3 regions of the Microbacterium sp. NPDC057741 genome follow, and region 1 is predicted to be linked to each of the others. Evidence: riboswitches for the same ligand, from Rfam matches in the RefSeq annotation. Region 1 holds a riboswitch; each other region holds the start of a gene.
What was found. Region 1 has a riboswitch for thiamine pyrophosphate ahead of thiM (hydroxyethylthiazole kinase). Riboswitches for the same ligand answer to the same signal wherever they lie in the genome.
Positions count from the first base shown of each region.

Region 1 (7,727 bases):
CACTGTGAGTTCCGGGACCCCGTAGGTCCACGGCTCGTGGAACCCGCCGCCGTAGAAGGAGTCCCAGGCATCCTGCGACGTGAGCCGATGGTCGGCGCCCGCGTCGATGACGAGCGGAGTGTCGCCGAGCGCGTCGGTGTACTGCCCGGACTGGCCGTGCGGCAGTGCGAGGAAGACGATGTCGTGTCCGGAGAGGATCTCCGGCGTGGTGTCCTGCAGCGTCAGGTGTGCGAGCGAGCGCAGGTGCGGCTGGTGCTGCACGAGTGGCTGGCCGGCGTTGGAGTGGGCGGTGACGGTGCGGATCTCGATGTCGGGATGCGCGGCGAGAAGGCGCAGTATCTCGCCGCCCGCATAGCCGGAAGCGCCGGAGACGGCGACGGAAAACGTCATGGATCTACCTTAACGGTCGGAGATGAGCGGGACCGGGGCGGCGACACCGGCACTCTCCCCATCCGAACGCAGGACAGGAGCGCGGGGTCGCCTAGACTCGGCGGCCGCCACGGCGTCGGCGCACAGGAGCAGCGCTCAGAACGCCCTTCTCGGCGCGCTCGCTCAGGAACCGCGAGGCGGGAACGAGTGCGGCCGAGGACATGCCGCGACGATATCGCTCTCGTCGCGGCATGTGCAAATCCCCGGCGTCACACGACCGGTGCAGCCTCCGGCATCGGTGCGGCGAAGAAGTCCAGCTCGAGCTGCGACGCGCGCTCGAACGCCGCGTACATGCGGGCGCGCTTCGCCGGTGAGGCACCCACCGCAGCAGCAGTGACGATCTCGATCGCGCGCCGGTTCGCCTCCGCGAACGCGGGATCGGCGTAGGTCGCGAGCCAGGATGCGTACGGATGCGCAGGGTCGAGTGCGTAGGCGCCGAAGTCGCCCGCCCCCAGCCGCTCGCCCAGGTCGGCGTACAGCCAGTAGCAGGGCAGCACCGCCGCGACGAGCTCGGCGTAGTCGCCGCCGAACGCGACGGCGCGGAGATGGTCGAGGTAGGCGATGGTGACCGGCCCCGCCTCGGCGTTGAAGGTCTCCTCGCCGATGCCCTGCGGCGTCAGCCAGGACGCGTGCAGCTCCAGCTCACCGGCGATCGCACCCTGCGCGCCCTGCGCCCAGAACGCCTGCTCTGCCGAGGTCGGCGCCAGCGAGGCGGCGGCCGCCAGGACGCGTGCGTACTCGCGCAGGTACAGGGCGTCCTGCGCGAGATAGAACACGAACGCGTCCCGCGGCAGGGTGCCGTCGGCGAGAGCGCGGATGAACGGCAGTTCGTCGATGCCCCGGCGGATGCCGGTGATCCGCTGCCACCACTCCCGCCCGATCTGCTCCGCGGTCGGCTCGGTGTCCAGCCCGCCGCGCGCCCACAGGCCGGCGAAGTGCGACACCGGTCCCTTGCCGCGGCCGAGGTCGAGAGCGGAGCCTGCGGCGATCGACTCGCGCAGCCAGGCCCGCGACTCGGCGACCGCCGTGGGCCAGTCCGCCCCGGCGGCGCGGCGAGTGGCCAGGGCCGAGGAGAGCGAGCATCCGGTGCCGTGGGTGTTCTCGGTGCGGATCCGCGGATCGGTGAACGCGGCGAGCGCACCGTCGGGGCCGACCAGCGCATCCGGAGCCTCGGCAGAGTCGAGATGTCCTCCCTTGACGAGCACCAGCACGCCGTGGCGCTCCGAGAGCCTGCGCGCCTGCTCCTGGGCGGCATCCCAGTCTGCGGCCGGCGGCTCGCCTGCGAGCACGGCCAGCTCGGGCAGATTCGGCGTGACGACGTCGGCGAGCGGCAGCAGCACGCGGAGCGCGTCCTCGGCCTCGGCGTCGAGCAGCCGGTCCCCGCTGGTGGCGACCATCACCGGATCCAGCACCACGGTCTCCGGCCGGACCGTGTCGAGCCAGTCCCCCACGGTGCGAATGATCTCCGCGCTCGCCGGCATCCCGATCTTGACCGCGTCGACGTCCACATCGTCGGCGAGCGCATCCAGCTGGTCGCGCAGGAACTCGGCCGGCGGCACGTGAACTCCGCGCACGCCCTGCGTGTTCTGCGCGGTCAACGCGGTGATCGCCGCCATGCCGTAGCCGCCGTTCGCGGCGATTGATTTGAGGTCGGCCTGGATGCCCGCTCCGCCGGACGGGTCGCTCCCTGCGATGCTCAGCACCCGCGGCGGACGGTCGCCGTGCCATGCGCGCAGGAACGCACGCGTCGCCGCGCGCGGGTCCGCCGCGGCGCAGATCGCCGAGACCACCGCGACGCCCACGGCGCCGGCAGCGCGCAACGGGGCGACATCGTCCATGCCGATCCCCCCGATCGCGACGCAGGGCAGCGGACTCTGCGCGGCGAGGGCTGCGAACCCGGTGACGCCCAGAGCGGGCGGATGGTTCGGCTTGGTGGTGGTCGGATGCACCACGCCGACACCCAGGTAGTCGACGGTGCCGGCAGGCAGGGCGCGCACCGCATCGAAGTGCGCGGCGGTGTTGGCGGTGAGGCCGACGATCGCGTCAGGGCCGAGCGCGGCACGGGCGTCGAGCACGGAGGCATCCGACTGGCCGAGGTGCACACCGTCCACGCGGGCACCGCGGCGTCGCGCCTCCAGGGCGGCGTCGAGTCGGTCGTCGACGACGAGCAGCGCGCGGCCGGAGATCACATCCGACAGCTCGACGAGCTGGTCGACGATCTCGGCGTCGGTGGCGTCCTTGTCGCGCAGCTGCACGATGCGCGCGCCGCCGGCCACGGCCTCGACGACGACCGCCGCGACACCACGCGGGCCGCTCAGCGCGGTATCGGTGACGAGGTAGAGCGAGAGGTCGAGACTCATCGGACGACCTCCGGCGCGGCGATCTCGACGCGAGCGTCGTCGAGATCATCGGACGAGATCACGGCGAGCGCATCGAGCAGCGCTACGGCGAAGCTGCCGGGGCCGTCCGACGCGGCGGCCGCGCGCTCGGCGGCGATCTCGTAGACGAAGGATGCTGCAGCCACCGCGTGCAGCGCCGGGATGCCAGTGCCGCGTGCGGCGCCGAGGAACGCGGCCATGACGGCGCCGAGCGCACAGCCGCCGCCGGTGACCCTGGTGAGCAGTGAGGTGCCGTTCGCGATCCGCACCTCGGTCTCGCCGTCGGTGAGCAGATCCACCGGCCCCGAGACGGCGACCACGCTGCCGTGCTCGCGCGCCAGGAGACGTGCCGCCTCGGCCGCGGCATCCGTCGTGTCGGTCGCGTCGACGCCGCGCCCGCCGGCGCTGAGACCCGCCAGCGCAAGGATCTCCGACGCGTTCCCGCGGATCGCGGTGGGACGGCGGCCGACCAGGTCGCGGGCGAGGTCGGTGCGGATCGGCAGCACGCCGATCGCGACAGGGTCGAGCACCCACGGTGTACCGGCGGCGGAGGCTCCGCCCACCGCTTCGAGCGTCGCGGCGCGCTGCTCCGGCGTCGGGGTGCCCAGGTTCACCAGCAGCCCGGAGGCGATCGAGGCGAACATCCCGGACTCGCCGACGATGTCGACCATGGCCGGCGCCGCGCCGACAGCGAGCAGTACGTTGGCGGTGAAGCCGGTGACCACGCTGTTGGTGATGCAGTGGGTCAGCGGCGGGGCTGCGCGCAGCTCAGCCAGCAGGCGGGCGGTGTCCTCGAGGAGGACGGCGGGCGGGTGCAGAGGATCGCTCATGGGCGACATCCCTTCGCTAGTACGAACTAGATCAGGTTCGACGGGTGTGTTCTCAGCCGCAGATGCGGCACCCCGTGTCACTGCCCGCGAGTCTATCGGCATGCAGAAGAGCGGCACCCGCCGATGACGGATGCCGCTCTTCGTGATCGATCGATCAGTCGCGGATGCTCGCTCCGAAGCGCTCGGTCGCGACGGCGACGCCCGCGAGCTTGGCCTCGGTGGCCTCGGCCGCGGTGAGCGTGCGATCGGGAGCGCGGAAGCGCAGCGCGAAGCTCAGGCTCTTGGAGCCCTCGTCCACGCCCTCGCCGCGGTAGTCATCCACCAGGGTCGCAGCCTCGAGCAGGTCGCCGGCGCCCGCGACGAGCGCGGCGCGCACCTCGGATGCCGGCACGGTGGCGTCCACGACAAGGGAGACGTCCTGCGTGGCGGCGGGGAACGTGGACAGCGATTCCACCACGACGCGCTCGCCCGCCAGGGTCAGCAGGCGATCCAGGTCGAGCTCGAGCACCACGGCTCGGCCGGGCAGGTCGGCGTCCGCGGCGACCTGCGGGTGCAGCTCGCCGACGTATCCGATCTCCTCGCCGCGCACGCTCAGCGCACCGGCGCGACCGGGGTGCAGAGCAGCCCGCTGTGTCTGGGCCACATCGACGTCGACGCCGGCCGCGACTGCGATGACCTGCACTGCGTGCAGGGCGTCGCCGAGGCTGGCGTACTCGGCCGAGCGACCGGGCTGGCGCGGCGTGACGTTGCCGGTCAGCAGCACGGCGATGTTGCGCGGCTGCGGCGGGATCGACGCGTTCAGCTGCGCGAGGACCTCGTCGCTCGGACGCTGCGCCAGCGGCGGCACGAAGTCGGTGCCGTAGGTCACGCCCTCTTCGGGCGCGAACACCAGACCGGTCTCGAAGATCGCAAGGTCCACCAGGCCGCGCGCGATGTTGCGGTGCGCGGTCTGCAGCAGACCGGGCAGCAGCGAGCGGCGCAGGAACGGCGCCTGCCCGTCGAGCGCGTTCGCCAGACGGATGCTGGGCAGGTGCTCGCCCGACGCCGATCCGTGCAGGTCGTTCTGCGCCTCGGTCGTGAACGGGAAGGCCGGAGTCTCCACGAAACCGGCGGCCGCCACGGCATCCGCCACGCGCTTGCGGCCCTGCTGCAACGGGGTGTACCCGCGGCCGGACGGCGGGGTGGGCAGCACGGACGGTATGCGGTCGAGCCCATGGATGCGGGCGACTTCCTCGACCAGCGTCCACTTGTCGGTGAGGTCGGGGCGCCAGGTCGGCGGGATGACGAACCATCCCTCATCGGTAGAGCTGACCTCCCCGCCGATCATCTCGAGTGCGCCGGTGACCTCGTCATCGGTGTAGTCGACGCCGATCAGGCCCTGCGCGAAGCCGCGCGGGAGGCCGATGCCGGCGATCTCGACCTCGGCGAAGAGCGCTCCGCCCTCGTCGGTCAGCTCGCCGCCGGCGAGCTCGACCATCAGGTCGGCGACGCGGCGGGCCGCGACGAACGGGATCAGCGGGTCGACACCTCGCTCGAAGCGCTTGGACGCCTCGCTGGGCAGCTTGTGACGACGTGCGGAGCGCGCGATCGTCACCGGGTCGAAGGTGGCCGCCTCGATCAGCACGTTGCGGGTGGTGCCGCTCATCTCCGTGGTGCCGCCGCCCATCACGCCGGCCAGGCCGATCGGGCCTGAGCCGTCCGTGATCAGCAGGTCCTCGACGTGCAGCGCCCGATCCTGGCCGTCGAGCGTGGTCATCCGCTCGCCCTCGGTGGCGCGGCGCACGACGATGCCGCCCTGCAGCTTGTCCAGGTCATAACCATGAACGGGGTTTCCGAGCTCGAGCATCACGTAGTTGGTGATGTCGATCAGCACCCCGAGCGAGCGCATGCCCGCGAGCACCAGGCGCGCGATCATCCACGGCGGGGTGGGACGCGACGGGTCGACGTTCCGCACCACGCGTGCGACGAATTCACGGGCTCCCGCGTTGCCGCGGATCGGGTTCCGGTCGTCGACCGATACCGAGAAGCCGGAACCCGGCTGCAGCTCGGCGAAGTCGCGCTCGGCCGGGTCGCGGAACGCCCCGCCGGTGGCGTGCGAGTACTCCCGTGCCACGCCGCGCAGCGAGAACGCGTAGCCGCGGTCGGGCGTCACGTTGATGTCGACCGCGAAGTCGTCCAGGTGCAGCAGCTCGATGGCGTCCGTGCCGACCTCGGGATCGAGACCCAGCGTGGACAGCACGATGATGCCGTCGTGCTCGTCGCCGAGACCCAGCTCGCGGGCCGAGGCGATCATGCCGTCGGAGATGTGGCCGTAGGTCTTGCGCGCCGCGATCGGGAACGGGCCGGGCAGCACGGCACCGGGCAGGGTCACCACGACCTTGTCACCGGCGACGAAGTTGTGCGCGCCGCAGACGATGCCGCGGACGCCGCCGTTCGCCTCGCCGACGTCCACCTGGCACCAGTTGATGGTCTTGCCGTTGGACTGCGGCTCGGGCTCGACGGACAGCACCTGTCCGATGACGACGGGGCCGGAGATCTCGAAGCGGTGGATGTCCTCCTCTTCGAAGCCGACCGACACGAAGGACGCCAGGACGTCCTCCGGTGTGGCATCCGCTGCCACATCGACGTACTCGCGCAGCCATGAGATCGGAACGCGCATCACACCACCATCCCGAACTGCTCGCTGAAGCGGACATCGCCCTCGGCCATGTCACGCATGTCCTTCACATCGCTGCGGAACATCACCGCGCGCTCGACACCCATGCCGAACGCGAATCCGCTGTACACCTCTGGGTCGATGCCGGCCGCGCGCAGGACGTTGGGGTTGACCATGCCGCATCCGCCCCACTCGATCCAGCGCGCGCCGCCCTTGAAGGTCGGGTGCCACAGGTCGAGCTCCGCGGAGGGCTCGGTGAACGGGAAGTAGTTGGTGCGGAACCGAGTCTTCGCCTCGGCGCCGAACATCTGCTTGGCCACGTGGTCGAGGGTGCCCTTCAGGTGCGCCATCGTGATGCCCTTGTCGATGACGAGTCCCTCGAACTGCGTGAACACCGGCAGGTGGGTCGCATCGAACTCGTCGGTGCGGTACACCCGTCCCGGGCACAGCACGTAGATGGGCAGCTCACGGCCGAGCATCGACCGCACCTGCACCGGGCTGGTGTGCGTGCGCATCACCAGATGGCGGGAGCTCGGGTCGACGTAGAAGGTGTCCTGCTCCTGGCGGGCCGGGTGGTCCTCGTCGAAGTTCAGCGCGTCGAAGTTGAACCACTCGTGCTCGAGCTCAGGCCCCTCCGCGATCTCCCAGCCCATGCCGACGAAGATGTCGCTGATCTGCTCCTGCATGAGGGAGATCGGATGCCGGGCGCCGACACGCGCGTGCGAGGTGACGGCCGTGATGTCGACCCGCTCGGCCTCGAGGCGCGCGGCCGTCTCGGCCTCGGCGAGCTCGGCCTCCTTCGCGGCGAGCGCCTGCGAGACGCGCCCGCGGCCCTGGCCGACGAGCTTGCCGAAGGTGGCCTTGTGCTCGGGTGCGACCTGGCGCATCGACGCGTTCAGCACGGCGAGAGGCGACCCCTCGGCGACGTGCGCGGAGCGCGCGGCCTTCAGCTCTGCAGTATCGGATGCCGCGGCGATCGCCGCCAGCGCGGCGTCGACGGCGGACTCCACCGCCTCCGGGGTGATCTGGGGTGTTTCGGGAGACTCTGACACGAGAACCGAGTCTACCGGCGCGCCTGCGGCCCCCTCACACGATCAGGCCGAGCACCAGCACGCCGAGCAGGCCCACCACCGACACCGCGCACTCCATCAGGCTCCAGGTGCGGAAGGTCTGTCCGACCGTCATGCCGAAATACTCCTTGACCAGCCAGAAGCCGGCGTCGTTCACGTGCGAAAGGAACACGGATCCTGCGCCGATCGCCAGCACCATCAGCGCGACGTGCGTCGCGCTGAGGTCGCCGACCAGCGGAGCCATGATGCCTGCGGCGGTGATCGTCGCGACGGTCGCGGATCCGGTCGCCAGACGGATGACGACGGCGACCAGCCAGCCCGCGATCAGCAGCGGGATGCCGGAACCGGCGATGCCGTTGCCGAT
Region 1 covers NZ_JBHVJW010000007.1:228,719-236,445, reverse strand. The annotation lists gene argC (N-acetyl-gamma-glutamyl-phosphate reductase) at 1-390, opposite strand, end outside; gene ACFVDO_RS18890 (bifunctional hydroxymethylpyrimidine kinase/phosphomethylpyrimidine kinase) at 639-2,789, opposite strand; gene thiM (hydroxyethylthiazole kinase) at 2,786-3,637, opposite strand; TPP riboswitch at 3,629-3,722, opposite strand; gene pheT (phenylalanine--tRNA ligase subunit beta) at 3,792-6,296, opposite strand; gene pheS (phenylalanine--tRNA ligase subunit alpha) at 6,296-7,345, opposite strand; gene ACFVDO_RS18870 (GntP family permease) at 7,380-7,727, opposite strand, start outside.

Region 2 (7,727 bases), on a different contig from region 1:
GCAGCCGAGGCGAAGGCATCCTTCGAGCCCCAGATCTCGTCCGCCAGCCGGTCGATGTAATTGTTGGCGGAGCCGAGCAGGATGCCCTGGAGCATCTGGTACTCCGTGAGCGAGCCTCCCACCGGCACGTCGAGCGCCGACTGGTTCGACCGCAGGTACTGCCAGTACTCGCGCCCGTCGCTGCGGGTGAAGTCGAAGGACGGGCCCTGCTCGCCGGGCTTGAGCGGCATCTTCTCGAGCACCATCATGACCGAGGCGATCTTCGAGATGCTGGCGATCGGCGTCTTCTCACCGCTGGAGGCAGCGGTCGCGAAGCCCTGCACATCGATTCCCGAGTTGCCGCCCTTGGGCCAGGTGATCGCCGCGGCGGGAGCCGGATCGATCTTCACGGCCACCGGGTCGATCGTCGGTGCGATGTTGTCGAGCGGTGCGAGCAAGGTGGTCGCACAGTAACCGCCGACGAGGGCGCCGACCAGCCCGAGCGGGATGAGCACGCGCGGGCGCAGCCAACCCGACTTCGTGTGCAGGTCGCTGAGCAGATCGGGCTCGTCGTCTGCGGCCGTCCGCACCGCGAGCGTCGGCGGCCTGGTCCGTGCCTGTACCGCGGCGGTGTCGATCCAGGTCAGGGCGGAAGCGGTGTGCGATTCGTCTGCCCACGCGGCGGGCGTCAGAGTCGCAGGCTCTTCGTCCAGATCGGGGTCATCATCAGGGTCGAGGCCGAGGCCCGCCAGATCGAGGGGGGCTGTGGATGCGGGGGTCTCGGCGGATGACACGGCAGCCGCACCGACGAGGGCTGCGCCGGCAGCGGCAGATGCTGCGCCCAGATCTGCGGTTGCGTCGACGGTCCCCGCAGATGCTGCGGCGGCGACGTCTGCGGATCCGGCGAGGCCGGCGTCTGCGAGGCCGACGGTTGATGCGGCGGATGCGGCATCCGCGGCGGCGAAGTACGCCAGGCTGGCGGACAGGCGAGCGGCGTCATCGTCGGCCGTCTGCAGCGCGGGGTACGCGTCACCGGCACCACCGACGGCGGCCTGAGTGGCTTCGTCGTTCCATCCCGGAATCCCCGTGACGACCGGAGCGACCCGCGTCGCGTCGTCGGCAGGGTCGAACTGTTCAGCTGCGTAGGACACGGGGTCGGCCGGCGCCGAGCCGGGCATCGCAGCGACGGGGGGTGCCGGGACGGGCGTCGTAGAGACGGGCGTCGCAGCGACTGGCGTCGCAGAGACGGGCGTCGCAGCGCCGAACCGCGCGTCCAGTCCTGTGGCCGTGCGCGCATCGGCCGCAGATGTCGGCTGCACCGGCTGAGCCGGTGACGAGGGATCCGAGGTCGTCGGCATCCCGAACATGGCGCGGCTGAAGGCGTCGTCCCCGACAGGTCCGGTCTCCTCGGGCTCGCCGTCCTGGTCAGGCTCGCCGAACAGGGTGCGCAGCATGTCGGTGCTCGATGGGGGCTCTTCGTGGCCTTCCTGACCCTGGCCGGGAAGCACAGGGTCACCGCCACCGGGCAGCTCCGTATCGTTCCGGGTCGCCGATTCGCGGCCGGCGCCGTGGGGAGCGCCGCCGGCGCCCTGGAAGAACGCGTTCATGCCGGACGGTTCGACGCCCCGGTGGGAGCCGGTCTGCGCCCGCGCCTCGCGACGCGTGCGCGGCGGCGTAGAGGGATCGTCGATGGTCACCCGCTTACGCTACCCAATGAGTCTGAGACTCGCCCCTCCGTGTCAGGAGGTGGCTATGATCGAGGCACAACCACGGGAGTCCGGCGTGCCGGGCTGAGAGGAAGCGAACCGCGCTTCGACCGTCGAACCTGATCCGGATCATGCCGGCGCAGGGAGGAGTTCCATATGAGTGCGTCCACATCCGTCCCGAGCGAGAAGATCGTCGAGAAGGCCGCTCCGTCGCGCAACCTGCGCTGGCGCGTCGTCGACATCGTCGTCGCCGCAGTTCTCGGCGTCGCCGTCGGTCTGCTGTTCTGGGCCTGGAACATCGTCGGTGGCGCCTGGTTCGGCGCCGCCGACGCGCTGACCCCCGGCCTCGGCGGCATCGCCGTCGGGATCTGGCTGATCGGTGGCGTGATCGGCGGGCTCGTCATCCGCAAGCCCGGCGCCGCGCTGGTCGTCGAGGTCGTCGCCGCGATCATCTCGATGCTGATCGGCAACGTCTGGGGCGTCTCGACGGTGTTCTCCGGCATCGTGCAGGGCCTGGGTGCGGAGCTGATCTTCGCCCTGTTCGCATACCGACGGTTCGGCATCGGCGTCGCTGCACTCGCCGGCGTCGGCGCGGCCGCAGCGGCCTGGGTCTTCGAGCTGTTCTATGGCAGCTCACCGAACATCCTGAAGTCGTTCGAGTTCAACGCCATCTACCTCGGCACCCTGATCGTCTCGGGCGCGCTGCTGGCCGGTGTGGTGGGCTGGTTCCTGGTGCGGGCGCTCGCGTCCACCGGTGCGCTCAGCCGCTTCGCGGCCGGCCGAGAAGCGCGCCGCGAGGTCTGAGCATGAGCGCAGGTCCCGCCAGGGTCACCGCGCGCGACTGGGGCTGGCGATACGCCGGACGCCGCCTTCCCGCGGTCAGCGCCACGACCTTCACGATCGAACCGGGGGATCGCGTGCTGCTGCTCGGCGCCTCCGGCGCGGGCAAGTCCACGCTGCTCGCCGGTCTCGCCGGTCTTCTCGGCGACGCCGACGAGGGCGAGCGCACCGGCAGCCTGCTCGTCGACGGCGAGCTCCCGGAGCGCAGCCGCGGACGCATCGGCCTCGTGCTGCAGGATCCGGATGCCGGTGTCGTGCTCTCCAAGGTCGGCGACGACATCGCCTTCGGATGCGAGAACCTCGGCGTCCCGGCATCCGAGATCCCCGGCCGTGTGGCGGAGGCGTTGGACGCCGTCGGCCTGGATGTGCCGCTGCAGCGGCCGACGAAGGCTCTGTCCGGCGGGCAGAAGCAGCGGCTGGCGCTCGCCGGCGCGCTGGCGATGCGGCCGGGGCTGCTGCTGCTCGATGAGCCGACGGCGAACCTCGATCCGGCGGGCGTCGCCGAGGTGCGCGAGAGCGTCGCCCGCGTCGTCGCCGAGACCGGGGCGACGCTGGTCGTCGTCGAGCATCGCACCGAGGTGTGGTCCGACCTGATCACCCGCGTCATCGTGCTCGCCGCAGACGGCGGGCTGCTCGCCGACGGCCCGCCCGCCGACGTCTTCAGCCGGTACGCGCAGACGCTGGCGGATGCCGGCGTGTGGGTGCCGAACCTTCCCATCGATCTTCCTGCGCTGCCGCGCTCGGAGGGCGACCCGGTCCTGGAGGCGCATGGGCTCGCGATCGGGCGCGAGCGCCGCACGGTCGTGCAGGCCGGTCTCGAACTGGCTCTGCCGCAGGCATCCGCGACGGTGATCACCGGACCGAACGGTGCAGGCAAGTCCACGCTGGCGCTCACGCTGGCCGGTCTCCTGCCCGAGCTCGCGGGCTCGGTGACCGCGGCCGAGCAGCTGCGCGGCAGGAGCGGGCTCCGTCCGTTCCGCTGGACCTCGCGCGAACTCCTTACCCGTATCGGCACCGTCTTCCAGGAGCCGGAGCACCAGTTCCTCGCGCAGACGCTCCGCGAGGAGCTCGCGGTCGGACCCCGTGCCCTCGACTGGTCGGCGGATCGGACGAAGGCCGTCGTGGACGGACTGCTCGAGCGGCTGCATCTGGATCACCTCGCCGAGGCCAACCCGTTCACGCTCTCCGGCGGCCAGAAGCGCCGGCTGTCGGTCGCCACCGTGCTGGCCGCGACGCCCGAGGTGATCGTGCTCGACGAGCCGACGTTCGGACAGGATCGGCGTGGATGGATCGAGCTCGTCCTGCTCCTTCAGGAGGAGGTCGCGCGGGGGACGTCGATCGTCGCGGTCACGCACGACGAAGCCGTCGCAGGGCACCTGGGCGACCGGCGCATCGTGCTGGGTCAGGCGGTGTCGGTATGAGCGCCGTCATCGCCCCGACCGAGACCCGAGCCGCGTGGCTCGACGGAGTGAATCCGGTCACCCGGATCCTGCTCGCGCTGCTGCTGTCGATCCCGCTGTTCGCCTCGATCGACGTGGTCAGCGGCCTGGTCGCGATCGCGCTGCAGCTGCTCTGCATCCCGCTGACCGGGCTGCCGCTGCGCACCGTGCTGAGCCGGATGGGGCTGCTCGCGGCGATGTCTCCGATCGCGGGTCTGAGCATGCTGCTCTACGCGGAACCCGAGGGACAGGTCTACTGGAGCTTCGGCGTCGCCACGATCAGCGAGGAGTCGATCCGTCTGGCCCTCGCGGTGAGCCTGCGTGTGATCGCCCTGGGACTGCCGACGATCCTGCTGTTCGGTCGTGCCGATCCGACCGAAGTGGCCGATGCACTGGCACAGGTCGCCCACTTGCCCAGCAGGTTCGTGCTCGGTGTGCTGGCCGGCACCCGGATGCTCGGGCTGTTCCTCGACGACTGGCGCACGATGGGTCTCGCCCGCCGTGCGCGCGGCGTCGGCGATCACGGCGCGGTCAGGCGGTTCTTCTCGATGGCGTTCGTGCTGCTGGTGTTCGCGGTGCGCCGCGGCTCGAAGCTGGCGATGGCGATGGAGGCGCGCGGGTTCGGCTCCGACATCCCGCGCACGTGGTCTCGGCCGTCCCGGCTGCACCCGCGGGACGCGGTCGCGGTGCTCGGCGGCATCCTGATCATGGCGGCGGCACTCGCCGCCGCCGTCGCCGCGGGAACGTTCCGCTTCATCGGGTCGTGATGACGCTCGCGACGCGCCCGCTATGGTGGGCGGCATGACGCGACAGCTCGGCACCCGGATGCCACGGGCGGCGGCGCTGCTCACAGCGCTGCTGCTCGTGCTGTCCGTGACCGCGTGCAGCGCCGGAACGAGCGAGCGGTACGGCCCCGGCGATGAGTTCCCGCCCAGCGGTGTGCCCGTGGCGATCGCCTGGCCGTCGGACTGGCTCGAGGGGACCGCGGGGGAGGATATCCCCGGCATCGGCGGGGAGATCGTCGCAATCCGCCTGGAGTACCGCGAAGGCCACTGGATGTGGCGGGTCACGAGCGCCGATCCGGCATACGACGGACTGGATGACGGGCTCTCCGACCCCACGCGCGGCCGTGAGGCGCTGCTCGAAGCGGACACCAGGGAACTGGTGCAGGAGCACTACGTGACCCTCACCGAGGCCGAGCTGAAGGGCGCCGAACCCGGCATCCTCATGGCGGCGCGGAACTCGGGCGAGACCTGGCCGAATCCTCGCGTCATCGAACTGCGCGTCGTCGAGGCGGACGGCTCTCCGGTGTGGGAGGCGACGATGTACGACGCGAACACTCGCGAGATCTCGGTCATCCACATCGATCCCGCAGCGCCCGATCGGCTCTGATCGAGCCGGCCGCGGGCTCTGACAGAATGGAGCCGTGCGCCCATCCAGGAGACCCGCGGTCATCCGCGGGTTCGCCGCCGCCTCGACGGCGACGTTCGTCGCCCTCGCCGCGCACGTCACCGCCGGCGGCGCGATGCCGGGCCCGCTGGGCATCCTCGTGCCATGGCTGCTCTCGCTCATGGTCAGCGTGCTGCTCGCCGGACGCAGGCTGTCGGCGTTGCGCCTGTCGATCTCGGTGATCGTCAGCCAGCTTCTGTTCCACGGCCTGTTCGTGCTCGGCATGATCACCCCGACCGGAACGATCGGCGGGCACGTGCACGGCGCGGCCCTGCAGCTGCCCGAGACCACGGGCGTCGCCGCGCAACTGGTCGCCGACGGCAGCATGTGGTTCGGCCACGCGTGCGCCGCACTGCTCACGATCCTCGCGCTGCATCGCGGCGAGCGGATGCTGCTGGGGCTGCGCGATCTGGCCGTCCTGGCCGTGCGCTGGCTGCGCAGTCGCCTGGATGACGCGACTCCGGTGGCGCTGCCCCGGGTCTCGTCGCCGCGCTGCGCATCGTCGGCGCAGGAGACTCTCCCCGCCGCACCCTTCCTCTCTCTGCTCCGCGGCCGCGCGCCGCCGCTGCATCCGGCGATCTGATCCGCATCGGCGGCCGACCTCGGCCGACCGGTGATCTTCGCGCGGGTGCCGTTCCGGCATCCGGCGCTCTCCGCATGCTTATTCGGCGTCGTACGACGCCCGACGAGAGGTCTATCTCCATGTCTCCCATCCGAACCATCACGGCGGGGATCGCGGCGGTCGCGCTCGCGATCCTCGCGACCGCCGTTCCCGCATCCGCGCACGACGAACTCCTCTCCAGCGATCCGGCCGCAGGGGCCGTCCTCGCCTCCGCGCCGAAGGAGGTGACCATGACCTTCTCCGGCGAGCTGCTCGTGCTGGAGGGATCCGACGCAGGGGCGCGCGCCGCCGTCGTCGACCAGTCCGGCAAGGACTGGATCGACGGCGACATCGTCGTCCGCGGAGAGACCGTCACGATCCCGCTCGCCGACGGGATGCCCGACGCCGGCTACCAGGTGCGCTGGCAGGTCGTCTCCGAGGACGGGCACCCGATCGCCGGCGTCATCCCGTTCACCATCGGTGACGCGAAGCCCATGACGACCGAGCCCCAGGCATCCGCAAGCCCGTCGCCCGCGGCAGCCGACGTTCAGAAGAAGGAGGATGCCGCAGGCGGACCCCCGCGCGCGCTCCTCTTCGGCATCGGCGGAGCAGTGATCGCCGCAGCCGGATATCTGCTGTACCTCGTCCTGCGCCGCAAGAAGAAGAAGACGACAGCCGTCGACGCGGCAGAAGAACTGTGAAAGGCATCACGATGAGCACCACCATTCGCACGACCACCCGATTCGCCGCTCTGCTCGCCGCCTCCGCGCTGCTGATCACCGGCTGCTCGAATGCGACCCCCGACCAGGCGGAGACGAAGCCGGCCGGCCAGACGGTGACGATCGAGGATGCCTGGGCGAAGGCCGCCGACGAGGGCATGACCGCCGTGTTCGGCACCCTCGTCAACAAGGGCGGCGACGATGTCACCGTCGTCTCGGCGAAGACCGATGCGGCCGAGATGAGCGAGCTGCACGAGACCGTGCAGAACGACGCGGGCGAGATGACCATGCGCCCGATCGAAGGCGGGCTCGCGCTGTCGCACGACGCCAGGGTCGCGCTCGAGCCGGGAGGTGACCACATCATGCTGATGGGGCTCACCGCGCCGCTGAAGGCGGGCGACGAGGTGACCGTCACGCTCACCTTCTCTGACAAGTCGACCTACGAGTTCACGGCTCCGGTGAAGGACTACTCCGGTGCGAACGAGAACTACGACGAGGGCGGTGAGTGATGACCCGCTCCGGTGCGGGTGACCGCTCCGGCACCACCCGGCGACAGCTCCTGATCGGAGGGGCTGTCGCCGGGGTCGGCGCCGCCGCGGCGGTCGGTGCGGACCTCCTGCTGAATCGAGCGGATGCCGCGGACGAGGCGCCGTCCGCGACGATGAACGGCGAGCAGGTGGTGCCCTTCCACGGCGTGCATCAGGCCGGGATCGACACGCCTGCGCAGGCACACGGTGTGTTCCTCGGGCTCGACCTGCACGACGGCGTGGACCGCGCGGCGCTGGTCCGGCTGATGCGCATCCTCACGGATGACGCCGCACGGCTCACCCGGGGGACACCCGCCCTGGCCGACTCGGAGCCCGAGCTGGTCGGGGCGCCGGCCAGGCTCACCGTCACGTTCGGCTTCGGACCGCGGTTCGTCGCCGTGGCTGGTGGGGCCGGGCCGACGTGGCTCGCCCCTCTTCCGGCATTCGGCATCGACAGGCTGCGGCCG
Region 2 covers NZ_JBHVJW010000002.1:511,710-519,436, forward strand. The annotation lists gene ACFVDO_RS09375 (D-alanyl-D-alanine carboxypeptidase) at 1-1,676, opposite strand, end outside; TPP riboswitch at 1,739-1,848, shown strand; gene ACFVDO_RS09380 (ECF transporter S component) at 1,842-2,489, shown strand; gene ACFVDO_RS09385 (ABC transporter ATP-binding protein) at 2,492-3,946, shown strand; gene ACFVDO_RS09390 (energy-coupling factor transporter transmembrane component T family protein) at 3,943-4,731, shown strand; gene ACFVDO_RS09395 (hypothetical protein) at 4,766-5,356, shown strand; gene ACFVDO_RS09400 (hypothetical protein) at 5,391-5,996, shown strand; gene ACFVDO_RS09405 (copper resistance protein CopC) at 6,116-6,715, shown strand; gene ACFVDO_RS09410 (copper chaperone PCu(A)C) at 6,727-7,242, shown strand; gene ACFVDO_RS09415 (Dyp-type peroxidase) at 7,242-7,727, shown strand, end outside.
Region 2: linked by a shared signal. The riboswitch ahead of ACFVDO_RS09380 (ECF transporter S component) and the one ahead of thiM (hydroxyethylthiazole kinase) in region 1 are both predicted to bind thiamine pyrophosphate.

Region 3 (7,727 bases), on a different contig from region 1:
GCTGCCCACGCCGCGCACGCCGGCGGGCGGGTACCGCACGGCGCGCACCGCGGCCCGCGCCTCCTCGGCGGAGGACACCATCGGCACGATCAGGTTCTGCGCACCGAGGTCGAGGACCTGCTTGATCATCACCGTGTCATTGAACGGCACGCGCACGACGGGTGTGATCGGGTAGCCGGCGGCGACCTGCAGCTGCACCAGCACGGAGTCCAGAGTGTTGGCGGAGTGCTCCATGTCGATCAGCAGCCAGTCCAGCCCCGACCCCGCGGCGATCTCGGTCACCAGAGGTGAACCCGTGCAGGCCCACATGCCGACGAGGGCGCGGTCGCTCTCGGTCAGTCGCGCGCGGAAGGTGGGTGCGAGCTGCAGTGCCATGGATGCTCCTCTGTCGTCTTCGATGGGTGGGTCAGGATCGTGTGATCGCGGCGCGCAGGTCGGCGGCCGCCGCCGCCGGGTCGGAGGCCTCGGTCACGGCGCGCACGACGACGACGCGGGTCGCGCCCGCGGTGCGCACGTCGTCGAGCCGAGGGCCCGCGCCGATGCCGCCGATCGCGAACCACGGCTTCGCGGAGCCGGCCGCCGCGCGCAGCGGCTCGAGGCCGATCGCCGCCCGGCCGGGTTTCGTGGGCGTCTCCCACACCGGGCCGACGCAGAAGTAGTCCAGGCCGGGGTCGGCGTCGGCAGCGGCGGCCTGCTCGACCGAATGCGTCGATCGGCCGATCACAACATCGGCGCCGAGCAGCGCCCGCGCCTGTGCAGTGCTGAGGTCGCCCTGTCCGACGTGGAAGACGTCGGCACCCACGAGCGCGGCGATGTCGGCGCGGTCGTTGCACGCGAACAGCTTCCCGTGCCGGCGGGCGACATCTGCGAGGACCTGGAGCGCAGCGACCTCCGCCCGCGCCTCGAGCTGCTTGTCGCGCAGCTGGATAATGTCCGCGCCGCCGGAATAGGCCGCCTCGAGGAAGTCCTCCAGATCGCCGGTGTCGGTGCGCGCGGTGGTGCACACGTAGAGCCGGGCCGCCTCGAGACGCGCGAGCCGCTCGGACCGGGACAGGGACGGCACTGTTACGACGGGGTGCGGATCGGCGATGGTCACCCCTATAGGGTAGAGGCGTCCGCGGGAGCCTGCTGAAGGCTGAGAGGGCCACGTGCCGACCGCTGAACCTGATACGGGTCATGCCGTCGTAGGAAAGGGCACGCAGATGCGCATCGCTGTGATCGGCGCGGGGATCATCGGCTCGGCGACCGCCGCCGAACTGGTCGGCCGCGGCCACGATGTCACCCTGTTCGACCCCGAGCCCGGGAACGGCGCCAGCCGTGCGGCTGCCGGGATGCTCGCGGCCACGGCCGAGACCGCCTGGGGGCAGGACGATCTGCTGCCGCTCGCGAGAGAGTCCGCCACACTGTACCCGGGATTCGTCGCCTCTCTGGAAGCGGCGAGCGGGCACGATGTGGGGTACGGAGCCACCGGCACACTCGCCGCAGGCGTCGATGCCGCTGATCGCGCCGCTCTCTTCGAGCTCGCCGAGCTGCAGAGCTCGCACGGGATGCCGGTGCAGTGTCTCACTGGCAGCGCGGCGCGCGAGCTCGAACCGGCGCTCGGACCTGCGGTGTCCTCGGCGGTCCTCGCCGACGGCGACCACCGGATCGATCCCCGCCGAGTCACCGGCGCGCTGCGAGACATCCTCGGCGAGCGGGTGCGCGCCGAGCGGGTCGGGGGTGTCGTCCGTCGAGACGGCCGTGTCATCGGCATCCGCCTCGAGGCGGGGGAGAACGTCGAGGCCGACGTCGTGATCGCGGCCGCCGGACTCGGCGTGACCGACATCGACGGGCTGCCCGCACTGCCCCTGCGGCCGGTATGGGGCGACATCCTGCGCCTGCGCGTGCCCGCTGCGCTGCGCCCGCTGCTCACCCGCACGGTGCGCGCGCTGGTGCGAGGGCGCGCCGTGTACCTGGTTCCGCGCGACGACGGCACGGTCGTGCTCGGCGCGTCCGTGCGGGAAGGGGGAGTCGCGGGTGTGCAGGCAGGCGAGGTTCTCGCCCTGCTGCGCGACGCCGAGGCGGTGCTGCCCGGCATCTCGGAGTGCGAGATCGTCGAGATGCTCGCACGCCCGCGCCCCGGCACGCCCGACGCGCTTCCGCTGCTCGGCCGCCCTGAACCCGGGCTGGTGATCTCCGCCGGCTATGACCGGCACGGTGTGCTGCTCGCGCCGTGGGCGGCGCGCCTCGGCGCCGATCTCGCCGAGGGCGTTCCCCTCGACGGGGCGACGGCTGCGATCCTCGACCCGCTGCGTTTCCCGGATGCCGGGAACAGGCCCGTGGCCGCATCCGAGCACCTCACCCCACCCGCGGTCGCCGAACTCGCCGGCGTCAGGAAAGGCTGATCATGACCATTGCCATCCGAGTGAACGGGGACGCGACAGCCGCAGTCCCCGACGACACCCTGCTGGATCTCGTCGCGCGGCTCACCGGGCACGACCTGCAGTCCGACGGCTCGCGCGTCGACGGCGGGCGCCTCGGCGTGGCCGTCGCGGTCGGCGGCGCCGTCGTGCCGCGCAGCCGTTGGTCAGCCCGCCGCGTCGCCGAAGGCGACGAGATCGAGATCGTCACCGCTGTCCAGGGCGGCTGAGAAGGAGCACCCATGAGCATCGTCAGTACGCAGGACCTCGCCGACCCGTTCCTCGTCGCGGGGGAGTCGTTCTCGTCCCGCCTGATCATGGGCACCGGGGGTGCGACCAGTCTCGCCCTGCTCGAGGACGCTCTGGTCGCCTCCGGCACCGAATTGACCACCGTCGCGATCCGCCGGTTCTCGCCGCAGGGCCGGGACTCGGTGTTCGCGCTGCTGGAGCGCCTCGGCATCCGCGCCCTGCCGAACACTGCCGGCTGCTACACGGCGCGCGACGCGGTGCTCACCGCTCAGCTGGCCAGGGAGGCGCTGGAGACCGACTGGGTGAAGCTCGAGGTGATCGCCGACGAGGAGACCCTGCTGCCCGATCCGATCGAGCTGTTCCGCGCCACCGAGCAGCTCGTCGCAGACGGCTTTCGGGTGTTCGCCTACACGAACGACGACCCTGCGCTGGCGCGCCGATTGGAGGATGCCGGTGCGAGTGCCGTGATGCCCGCCGGGTCACCGATCGGCAGCGGCCTCGGCATCCTCAACCCGCACAACATCGAGACGATCGTGCAGCGCGCATCGGTGCCGATCGTGCTCGACGCGGGCGTCGGCACGGCGTCGGATGCCGCGCTCGCGATGGAGCTCGGTGTGGATGCCGTGCTGCTGGCAAGCGCGGTCACCCGGGCGCACGACCCGGCGGCGATGGCACGGGCGATGCGCGGCGCGGTCGAGGCCGGTCGACTCGCACGCGGGGCGGGGCGAATCCCCCGGCGCCCGCTCGCTCTCGCGTCCTCGGCCGTGGACGGCCTGATCGCCGCTCGCCCCTCCGAGGCGGATCTGTGAGTCTGCCCGCCCTCGTGGAACCCGGGCCGCCGCTGTCGCAGGTCAGGGCGGCGCGCTTCGCCCGCCATGTGACTCTGCCCGGCGTCGGCGGGGAGGGCCAGCGGCGCATCGCCGCCTCCCGTGTGCTCGTGATCGGCGCGGGCGGGCTGGGCGCCCCGATCATCCAGTACCTCGTCGCCGCGGGGGTCGGCCGGATCACGGTGATCGACGACGACCGGGTCGAGCGCAGCAACCTGCAGCGCCAGGTGCTGCACGGAGAGGCCGACCTCGGCCGCGCGAAAGCGGTGTCGGCACAGGATGCGGCCGCGCTGCTCGACCCCTGCATCGAGGTGACGGGGACGGTCGGCCGCCTCGACCCCGGCAACGCCCTCGAGCTGTTCTCCGCACACGACCTGGTGCTCGACGGCAGCGACAACTTCGCCACCCGTTACCTCGTGAACGACGCGGCCGAGCTGACCGGGACGCCCGTGGTGTGGGGAGGCATCCATCGCTTCAGCGGGCAGCTCAGCGTGTTCCTGCCCGGGCACGGGCCGATGCTGCGCGACCTGTTCCCCGATGTCCCCGAGGCCGACGCGATCGAGTCCTGTGCGGTCGGCGGAGTGTTCGGGGCCCTCTGCGGCGTCGTCGGTTCGGCGATGGCCGTCGAGGCGCTCAAGCTCATCTGCGGCATCGGTGAGCCGCTCATCGGCCGGCTCGCGCGGTACGACGCCCTCGGCGCCCGGTGGGATGAGCTGCGCTTCTCCGCCGACCCCGGACGACCGCCGGTCCTGAGTCTCGCGGAGGTCGCCGTCCTGTGCGGCGCGCCGACAGGGCGCTCCGATGACATCTCGGCGGACGAGGTGGTCGCACGGCTGGGCGGACCAGGTCTGACGGTCATCGACGTGCGCACGCACGAGGAGCGCGGCGCATCCGCGATCCCCGGCTCCGCGCACCTGCCGCTGGCCGACATCCTGGACCGCGGCTGGCCGGCGGTGGCAGGGGTGCTCGACGCGGTCGGCGGGGACATCGTGCTGGTGTGCCAGGCCGGGCTGCGGTCGGCCCGTGCGATCGACGCGCTCGCCGGGTCGGCGCCGGAGGATGCCGCGCTGCGGAACCTCGCCGGTGGGATGAACGCCTGGGAGGCAGCGAGTCGGACTCGCTGAGACCGACGGATGGCGGACAGCCCGGGCCGGGCATCGCCGCCGGACGCGGGGGTCAGCTCCGTTGGCGGAGGAACGCGCCGATGAGCTCGGCGGCCCGATCGGCGCCGCCCTCTTCGCGCATCCGCTCGCCGAGCGCCGCGGCGGCGTCGCGGAAGCGCGGCACGTCGAGGGCGGTGCGCACGGCGACCCGCAGCTCGTCGGCCGGAACCGGGCGGCCGGACAGGTTCTCGCGCAGTATGAGGGCGGCGTGCTGATCGGCGAACGCCTGCCCGATCAGGAACTGCTCCACCTGCTGCGGCACGACGACGAGCGGTACGCCGGCGGCGATGCCCTCCAGCGCGCTGTTCATGCCTCCGTGCGTGACGAAGACGTCGGTGCGAGCCAGCAGGTCGGTCTGAGGAACCCGGGGAAGAGCCAGGATGTTGGCGGGCAGCGCGGTCGCGAGATCACCCCGCCCTGTGGCCAGCACGACCCGCAGCGGCAGATCGCCGAGGGCCGCCGCACACGTCTCGAAGAACTCCTCGCCGGCGGCGTGCAGCGTGCCGAGCGAGACGAGGGCGACCGGGGCCGGCCCGTCGATGAAGGTGCGCAGCTGCTCGTCCAGGTCGGCCGGGCTGCCGGCATCCGCCGTCGGGCCGACGAAGACGCACGTCTCGTCCAGTCGGTCGTCCGGACCCTGCAGGTCGCGTGGCACGGGGAAGATCGTGAGGTCGCCGCGCAGCGGCAGCATCGGCGTCGGCGGCACCAGGTCCTTGCCGAACATCCGCACGACCTCGCGCCGGCCGCTCACCGCGGCGGGCAGAGACCGCATGGTCGGCCAGGTCTCGGCCATCGACTCACGCAGCGAGAGCGCCTTGATCGCACCGGGGCCGATGAGGATCGTCGTCATGAACGACACGGTCGGCAGCTGGGCCAGACGCGCGCCGATGCGGCCCCAGAGCGCGTTCGAGTCGTGCAGGATCGCCGCGGCCGACGCGTTCTTCGCCTGCTCGGCGACGAAGGGCGCGAAGGTCTCCGTGGCCTTCAGCACCTTCACGATCACGGCGACGCTGCTGCCGCTCTGGGTCGCCTCGGCGATGTCAGAAGACTCCAGGACGCCGGCGGGATAGGGCACGAACTCCGCTCCCGTCGCGCGTATCCGCTCGGCGAACTCCTCGGTGCCCGCCGCCACCACATCGGTGCCCGCTGCGGTGAGCCGGGAGAGCACCGGCAGCAGCGGATTGACATGGCCGGAGGCCGGCATCGTGGCGACGAAGAGCACGGACATGGTTCGACGCTACGCCCCCGGCACTCAGGTCACACGAAGCGGCAGGCGATCGTGCCCATCTCCCGGTAGTCGCAGAGCACCTCGTCGCCCTTCGAGACCCACATCGGGCGGGTGAAGGATCCCGCCAGGATGATCTCGCCGGCCTCGAGCCGCGCGCCGTGCTGGTGGAACTTGTTCGCGAGCCATGCCACGCCGGTGGCGGGGTGTCCGAGCACGCCGGCCGCGACACCTGTCTCCTCGATCTCGCCGTTGCGGCTGAGCACACCGGGCACCCAGCGCAGGTCGATCTCGTCGGGCCGCAGGTGCACGTCGCCGAGCACCATCGCGCCGTAGGCGGCGTTGTCGCTGATGGTGTCGACGATCGTGCGCCCCTCGAGCTCGATGTGCGAGTTCAGCACCTCGAGTGCCGGCACGGCATAGTCGATCGCCGCCAGCGCGTCTTCGAGCGTGCAGTCCGGACCCTCCAACGGCGTCTTCAGCACGAAGGCCAGCTCGACCTCGATGCGCACGTTCGAGAAGTCGTCGAACCGGATGTCGGAGCCTGAGGCGTACACGGTGTCGTCGAACATCACGCCGTAGTCCGGCTCGGTGATGCCGGTCGCCTGCTGCATGGCCTTCGAGGTCAGTCCGATCTTGCGTCCGACGAGGCGCCGGCCCGCTGCGAGCCGGCGGTCGCGCCAGACGCCCTGGATCGCGTAGGAGTCCTCGATCGTGGCATCCGGATACCGCGCGGTGATCCGCGGGATCAGCACGCGCGTGCGCTCGGCTTCGGCGAGCTCCTCCGCGATCGCGGCGATGGTCTCGGCGGGGAGGGTCACAGCTGGTGCCCCAGCTTGTACTCACCCTGCTTCCACTCGGGCATCGCCTCGTCGTCCGCGGAGCGGGTGTAGCTGAACCCGTCGGCGCCGATCGTGACGGCCATCTCGCTGCTGTCGGTGCGCGAGTGCACCGTCTGTGGGTTGCCGTCCAGGTCGAGCACGAGCGACGCGTCGGTGTACCAGGACGGCACGACCGGATTGCCCCACCAGTCACGACGCTGGTTGTCGTGCACGTCCCAGGTGATCACCGGGTTGTCCGGGTCGCCGGTGTAGTAGTCCTGCGTGTACACCTCGACCCGGTGCCCGTCGGGGTCGCGCAGGTAGAGGTAGAACGCGTTGCTCACGCCGTGGCGGCCAGGGCCGCGCTCGATCGCGTCGGAACGGCGCAGCGCGCCGAGCTTGTCGCAGATGGCGAGGATGTTGTGCTTCTCGTGCGTTGCGAAGCAGACGTGGTGCATGCGGGGTCCGTCGCCGCCGGTCATCGCGGTGTCGTGCACGGTGGGCTTGCGGCGCATCCAGGCGGCGTAGACGGTGCCCTCCTCGTCCTGGATGTCCTCGGTAACGCGGAAGCCCAGGTCCTGCATGAACTTCACCGCGCGGGGCACGTCGGGGGTGACCTGGTTGAAGTGATCCAGGCGCACCAGCTCGCCGGGGATGTGCAGGTCGTACCGCCAGGACATGCGCTCCTGGTGCTCGGTCTGGTGGAAGAACTCGTACGGGAAGCCGAGCGGATCGATCACGCGCACCGAGTCGCCGATGCCCTTGACGAAGCCGTCGGGGTTGCGACGCACATCGCAGCCGAGCTCGGTGTAGAAGTCGACAGCGCGGTCGAGGTCCTCGGGGGTCCGCACGCGGTACGAGAACGCGGCGACGGCGGCGAGCGGGCCCTTGCGCAGCACCAGGTTGTGGTGGATGAACTCCTCGGTGGAGCGCAGGTAGATCGCCTCGTCGTCCTCGCTGGTGACGTACAGGCCGAGGATGTCGACATAGAACTGCCTCGACGCGGCGAGGTCGGTCACGACCAGCTCCATGTACGCGCAGCG
Region 3 covers NZ_JBHVJW010000001.1:1,424,173-1,431,899, reverse strand. The annotation lists gene ACFVDO_RS06910 (HpcH/HpaI aldolase/citrate lyase family protein) at 1-375, opposite strand, end outside; gene thiE (thiamine phosphate synthase) at 407-1,090, opposite strand; TPP riboswitch at 1,108-1,209, shown strand; gene thiO (glycine oxidase ThiO) at 1,203-2,384, shown strand; gene thiS (sulfur carrier protein ThiS) at 2,387-2,629, shown strand; gene ACFVDO_RS06890 (thiazole synthase) at 2,642-3,457, shown strand; gene ACFVDO_RS06885 (ThiF family adenylyltransferase) at 3,454-4,599, shown strand; gene ACFVDO_RS06880 (nucleotide disphospho-sugar-binding domain-containing protein) at 4,652-5,866, opposite strand; gene ACFVDO_RS06875 (2-keto-4-pentenoate hydratase) at 5,896-6,684, opposite strand; gene hpaD (3,4-dihydroxyphenylacetate 2,3-dioxygenase) at 6,681-7,727, opposite strand, start outside.
Region 3: linked by a shared signal. The riboswitch ahead of thiO (glycine oxidase ThiO) and the one ahead of thiM (hydroxyethylthiazole kinase) in region 1 are both predicted to bind thiamine pyrophosphate.